2 regions of the Massilimicrobiota sp. mt181 genome follow, and region 1 is predicted to be linked to the other one. Evidence: a T-box and tRNA genes for the amino acid it is inferred to sense, from the RefSeq annotation. Region 1 holds a T-box; the other holds one or more tRNA genes.

Evidence for each region. A T-box is a leader RNA that pairs with one kind of tRNA and senses whether it is charged. The one in region 1 lies ahead of pheS (phenylalanine--tRNA ligase subunit alpha), so its partner is inferred to be a tRNA-Phe.
Region 2: it encodes a tRNA-Phe, which carries the amino acid that the T-box ahead of pheS (phenylalanine--tRNA ligase subunit alpha) is inferred to sense. The anticodon was not compared.

The regions. Positions count from the first base shown of each region.
Region 1 covers NZ_JBVAYN010000005.1:76,155-79,557, reverse strand. The annotation lists gene ACZYT4_RS04730 (ABC transporter ATP-binding protein/permease) at 1-1,022, shown strand, start outside; T-box leader at 1,089-1,284, shown strand; gene pheS (phenylalanine--tRNA ligase subunit alpha) at 1,317-2,351, shown strand; gene pheT (phenylalanine--tRNA ligase subunit beta) at 2,356-3,403, shown strand, end outside.
Region 2 covers NZ_JBVAYN010000003.1:120,639-124,041, reverse strand. The annotation lists gene ACZYT4_RS03000 (prephenate dehydrogenase) at 1-369, shown strand, start outside; tRNA gene ACZYT4_RS02995 (tRNA-Cys) at 542-616, shown strand; tRNA gene ACZYT4_RS02990 (tRNA-Leu) at 622-710, shown strand; tRNA gene ACZYT4_RS02985 (tRNA-Arg) at 781-857, shown strand; tRNA gene ACZYT4_RS02980 (tRNA-Pro) at 871-947, shown strand; tRNA gene ACZYT4_RS02975 (tRNA-Ala) at 954-1,029, shown strand; tRNA gene ACZYT4_RS02970 (tRNA-Ser) at 1,039-1,131, shown strand; tRNA gene ACZYT4_RS02965 (tRNA-Met) at 1,149-1,225, shown strand; tRNA gene ACZYT4_RS02960 (tRNA-Asp) at 1,229-1,305, shown strand; tRNA gene ACZYT4_RS02955 (tRNA-Phe) at 1,314-1,389, shown strand; tRNA gene ACZYT4_RS02950 (tRNA-Met) at 1,412-1,488, shown strand; tRNA gene ACZYT4_RS02945 (tRNA-Ile) at 1,525-1,601, shown strand; gene ACZYT4_RS02940 (HAD-IC family P-type ATPase) at 1,725-3,403, shown strand, end outside.

The sequences.
Region 1 (3,403 bases):
CTGCTTCTGGTATTAGTTTTCAGTCACGTTATCAACAGTCCTTGTCTTTGGAACTTTTATCACAGATGAAAGGACAGGAAGGTATTTTAAAAGCAGAAATGTTTCTAGATGATTATGAGTGTCTAGGAATAGGTTTTCACGAGGAAAGATACGAACAATCACAGACTTTATTTATCGGTGATGACACTTCTCCATATACTTATCTTTCATTAAAATATGGGAGATTGCCTCAATCACATAATGAGATTGTCCTCTCTTTATCAACCGCTCAGCATCTTGTAGATACACAGGATGTCTCTTCACTGATTGGAAAATCTATTTATGCCTGGTATCAGCATGAATGGGAAGTGAAATCCATCTGTTATCATATTGTGGGTATTACCACGCAGACAACAACATTAGATACATTCTATCAGATGGATCATGCTTATATTTATTTGTTGAAAGACGTCTATCATTATCAATTGGATCAAATCTCATCACATTTAGGGATTTTATATGTTCATCCCGATTATCAAAGACAAGATATTATCAAACAACTGGAAAAACAATATCCAGACTATCGGTTTATGGCTATTGGAGAGTCTACATCACAAAATGTTTCACAAACTATTGAACAGGTGAATATGATTTTATTTTTATTTTCATGTCTGGCTATTTTATCATCTTTATTTTTGATTGGTGAAATTATGTTTTTGAATGTGATTCAAAAGAAAAAAGATTTAGCAGTGATGAAATGTTTTGGAGCAGGAACATTTGATATTTTAAGAATTGTTTTATATGAATCAATACAGATTGTTATTTGTTCACAGATATTGTGTTTCCTATTTTATTATCAGGTGATTCAAATCATCAATTCTTTTATCAAACAAATGTTTGAAATAGAGACATTAAGAGTAGAATTAGATTGGCCATTGATGTTATTTGTTTTTTTAATCAGTGATATTCTTGTTTTATGCAGTCAGATTCCACCACTTCTTTATATTTTGAAAATGAATACAGTAGAGGCGTTAAAAGAATAAATATGTTTCAAGAATATCGGTGATAAAAAACTTGTTTTTCTAAAAAAAGTTGGTTATAATAATAGCGTTAACACGATGAAGAGGACAAGTAAATAAAGAATTTGTATCAGAGAGGAAAACATATGCTGAAAGTTTTCTTACAATGCATTTATTGAATTCACCTTGGAGTGCGACTAATCATCGCCGTTATGCAACGTTACTGCATTAAAGGGCATAACTTTGGTTATGAATTAGGATGGTACCGCGATTAATCGTTCCTATGTGGAACGATTTTTTTATTTTAAGGAGGAAATTATGGACGAATTATTAAAGATTAAAGAGGAAGCTTTATTGAAAATTCAAGATTGTTCATCATTGAAAGAATTGAATGATTTAAGGGTTTTTTATTTAGGGAAAAAAGGCCCAATGCAATCTGCAATGAAGTCAATGAAAGATATGTCAAAGGAAGAACGTGCTTCTTTTGGGCAGGTTTCTAATAAAGTCAAACAAGATATAACGCAAGCTATTGAAGATAAGAAAAAAATCTTGGAAGAAAAAGAAATGCTTGAAAAAATTAAAAATGAAAGAATTGATATTAGTTTACCAGGAAGTCATTTGCCTTTAGGAACAATTCATCCACTTTCTATGATTAGAGAAGAATTGGAAGATTTATTTATAGGTATGGGATATAGTGTGGCAGAGGGGCCAGAAGTAGAATCTGATCATTTTAACTTTGAATTGATGAATTTGCCAAAAGATCATCCAGCCAGAGATATGCAAGATACTTTTTATATCGATGAAAATACATTGTTGAGAACACATACTTCGCCAGTACAGGCTCATGTCATGCTGGCAGCAAATGGAAAAGGGCCAATCAAGGTCATTTGTCCAGGAAAAACATATCGTCGTGATGATGATGATGCAACACATTCACATCAGTTCAGTCAATGTGAAGGATTGGTTATCGATAAAAATATTACGATGGCAGATTTAAAAGGAACATTAGAATTATTTGCGAAAAAGATGTTTGGTGAAAAACGTGAAATTCGTTTAAGACCATCATATTTCCCATTTACAGAACCAAGTGTAGAAGTTGATATTTCATGTCATAACTGTAATGGAAAAGGATGTGCCATGTGTAAGCATACAGGATGGATTGAAATTTTAGGAGCTGGAATGGTTAATCCTAAAGTTTTGGAAATGTGTGGATTTGATAGTCAAGTCTATCAAGGATTTGCATTTGGTATTGGATTAGAACGTGTAGCCATGTTGAAATATGGTATTGATAATATTAGAGATTTTTATAGTGGTGATTTAAGATTCTTGAATCAATTTGTAAGAAAGGATTAAACATATGGAAGCGAGTTTAAAATTATTAAATCAATATGTCAAAGTTGATGATTTATCAGCAAAGGAAATTGCTGATCAGTTAACATCAATTGGTCATGAAGTTGAAGGAATGCATGCTTTTGCAAGAGGGGATAAGCTTGTTGTGGGGTATGTTCAAGAAAAAGTAGCCCATCCTGATAGTGATCATCTGAATGTTTGTCAGGTGGACATAGGAAATGGTCAGGTTCAACAGATTGTTTGTGGTGCGCCTAATGTTGATGCTGGGCAAAAAGTCATTGTGGCTTTACCAGGATGTGATTTAGGGGATGGATTTAAAATCAAGGAAACAAAAATCCGTGGTGTTGAATCTAATGGTATGATCTGTTCCATTGCTGAATTAGGTATTGATCAGCGATTATTACGTGAGGAAGATAAGGCTGGAATTCATGTCTTAGATGATGATGCGCCAGTTGGTGAAGATGCCTTAAAATATATGGGATATGATGATACTGTTTTGGAAATTGGATTAACACCAAATAGAGCTGATTGTATGGCTATGATTTCTTTAGCTTATGAAGTTGGTGCTTTATTAAGTCGTGAAGTTCAGATTCCACCATTAAAAGATTTGAATGAAAAAGAAAGTGATATTCAAATTGATGTGGAAACAGATTTATGTCCATTCTTTGGTGCAAAATTAGTGAAAGGTGTCACAACAAAAGAATCACCTGAATGGTTAAGAACATTTTTGATGGCAAGTGGTATTAAACCAATTAATAATGTTGTTGATATTTCTAATTTTGTGATGTTGGAAACAGGTCAACCTATTCATATGTATGATTATGATAAATTAAAAGAAAAACGTTTTGTTATTAAAACAGGTTTCCATCAAAAAGCAAAATTACTTGATGGTAAAGAATATGAAATTTTACCAGAAGATATCATTGTTTCTACAGATGAAGGAATTGGCTGTGTTGCTGGTGTGATGGGTGGAGATGATACAAAGATTGATGACAATACAGTGAATATTGTCGTTGAAGCTGCCACTTTCCATGGAGCAAGCTTAAGAAATACGG
Region 2 (3,403 bases), on a different contig from region 1:
CAATTTGTTGCTGAATTAGGATTTAAAAGTGTCAAAATTATGAGTCCTTATGCTCATGATGAAATTATTTCATTTACTTCTCAATTACCACATACATTGGCTGTGGCACTAATCAATAGTGATGATGAAAAATATGAGACCGGAAAGTATATTGGTGATTCTTTTCGTGACCTGACTCGTATTGCCAATATTAATGCGGATTTATGGATAGAATTGTTTTTTAATAACCAGGAATACTTATTATCATCAATGGCACGCTTTGAAAAAGAGTTCGATCAATTAAAAAAAGCAATTTATCAAAAAGATGAAAAAGCTTTAAGAGAGATGTTTTTGAAATCATCAAAGCGTCGCGAGAAATTGGAAAAATAGTCTTAAAATCAACAATATTTGTACATACGTAATGAAAGAGATTGAAAACTTTATAAAAAATCTCTTTCATTATTCTTTTGAGAAACATTTTGAAATGTAAAAAAAACAAAAAAAGGTATTGCATAAATGTGGAAAATATTATATACTATTTGAGCAACGAGTTAAGGGAAATGGTTCCATAGCCAAGTTGGTAAGGCTACAGACTGCAACTCTGTCATCGTCGGTTCGAGTCCGGCTGGAACCTCCATTGTTGCCCAGGTGGCGAAATTGGTAGACGCACAGGACTTAAAATCCTGCGGACCTTAAAATCCGTGCCGGTTCGACTCCGGCCCTGGGCACCAAATAAAAAAATTAAAAAAAGTGTTGCAATTGATAAAAAAATGTGATATTATTGAATGGCACTGTTAAGAGGCGCTAGTAGCTCAACTGGATAGAGTGCTTGACTACGGATCAAGAGGTTGTGGGTTCGATTCCTGCCTAGCGCGCCAATCAAATATCAAACGGGAAGTAGCACAGCTTGGTAGTGCACCTGGTTTGGGACCAGGGGGTCGCAGGTTCGAATCCTGTCTTCCCGACCATTTAATGGGGCTTTAGCTCAGCTGGGAGAGCGCCTGCTTTGCACGCAGGAGGTCAGCGGTTCGATCCCGCTAAGCTCCACCATTATGTTGCGGAGGTTTACCCAAGTCCGGCTGAAGGGATCGGTCTTGAAAACCGACAGGGGATGAAAGTCCCGCGGGGGTTCGAATCCCTCAACCTCCGCCATTTATTAAATTTCATATCGCGGGATGGAGCAGTCTGGTAGCTCGTCGGGCTCATAACCCGAAGGTCGTTGGTTCAAATCCTTCTCCCGCAACCAAATGGTCTGGTAGTTCAGTTGGTTAGAATGCCGCCCTGTCACGGCGGAGGTCGCGGGTTCGAGCCCCGTCCAGACCGCCATTTATTTTGGTTCCGTAGCTCAGTCGGTAGAGCAGAGGACTGAAAATCCTCGTGTCGCTGGTTCGATTCCGGCCGGAACCACCATTTTTTAAACGATTCACTACATGGCGGGGTAGCTCAGTTGGCTAGAGCAATCGGTTCATACCCGGTGGGTCGGGGGTTCGAATCCCTTCCCCGCTACCATTGAGTCAATGAGTGGTGAATACCACTTTTTATTTTGGACCCTTAGCTCAGTTGGTTAGAGCTATCGGCTCATAACCGATCGGTCGAAGGTTCGAGTCCTTCAGGGTCCACCATATTGTTGATAACCTCTTATGAGGTTTTTTTTGTTTTTTTGTAAAAAAAATTGTGCTATGATATTCTTATGGACTTTCACATAAATTCCATAAAGTTTTATTAAGATACAAGCAGGTGATATAATGGAAGATATAAGACATATGGGATTAACTGATCAGCAAGTTGAATCACGTATTCAACAGGGACATGTTAATATTTCTCATGATAATATTTCTAAAACAAAGAAGCAAATTGTTTTGGAACATACTTTGACATATTTCAACTGTTTAAATGTTTTTTTAGCAGCTATTATTATATCGACAGGGAGATGGACTAATCTCACTTTTATGGTTGTCGTTATTATTAATGCTTTTATAGGTATATATCAGGAATTTAAAGTTAAGAAAATTATTGATCAGTTAACATTAGTCACTGTGAAAACAATAAAAGTCATTAGAAATCAACAAATCCAAACTATTCCTATAGAAGAACTCGTTCTTGATGATGTTGTTTTTTTAGAGGCAGGAAATCAAATTGGTAGTGACTGTATTGTTTTAAAATCACAGGGTATGGAAGTTAATGAATCTATGTTAACGGGTGAATCAGAGCCAGTAAAGAAGATGAAAAATGATGAATTACTTTCTGGAAGTTTCGTTGTGGCAGGAAGTGCTTATGCGAAAGTTATCAGAGTTGGTAATGATAACTATTCAACAAATCTTGTACGCAAAGCTAAAAATAAAAATAATGCTTCTTCGGAAATGAAAAATTCTATTGAAAAAGTTATCAAGATTTTAAGTGTTGTGATTATTCCGGTAGGAATTGTTCTTTATTTTTCTCAGTTAACTGCTTTTCCTAATGATCAGGCAAGCGCGATTGTGAAAACTGTTGCAGGCGTTGTGGGGATGATTCCTGAAGGGCTGGTTTTGCTAACAAGTTTGTCTTTTATTATTGGTGTTGGTAAACTGGCAAGAAAAAATGCTTTGATTCAGGAAATGGAAGCTATTGAAGCCCTGGCAAGAGTGGATGTTTTATGTCTTGATAAGACAGGAACCATTACAACAGGGGAACTTAAGGTAGATCGTGTTTTGCCACTTCATTCTTCTTCTTTTCATGACATTGAAACGATTATGGGAGCAATGGCACATGAATTTGATGATGTGAATGCGACACAGCTGGCTTTACAAGATTATTTTTTAAAGTCTGAGCATATTGAAGTTTTGGAACGTATTCCATTTTCTTCGCAGCGTAAAATGAGAGCTTTGCATATTCAGGGAAAAGGGCACTACGTTTTAGGAGCACCAGAATTTCTCGTATCTGATGATTCTCAAACGTTGGAAATGGCTGAGTCCTATGCGAAAGAAGGCTATCGTGTCTTGTTGTTGGGTGAGACAGATTGTCTTGATTCTCATACATCTCAAATAGGCCATGTCAAAGCGATGGCTCTCATTGTGATTTATGATTGTATTCGCCCTGAGGCTAAAGAAACGCTTCGTTTTTTTGAAAATGCCCATGTTGATATACGCATATTATCTGGGGATAATCCAATGACTGTTTCACGTGTTGCCCAATTGGCAGGATTAAAAAATGGTGATCTATATATTGATGCATCCACTTTTCCTGATGATGACATGGAACTTGAAAAGATTGTCTCTCACTATCGTGTTTTTGGGCGTGTAAAGCCAGAACAAAAACAACGTATTATCAAAGCTTTACAAGCCAATCAACATGTTGTAGGGATGGTTGGTGATGGTGTGAATGATGTTTTGGCATTGAAGGATGCTGATTGTGGGATTGCTATGGCGGCAGGTAGTGATGCGGCTAA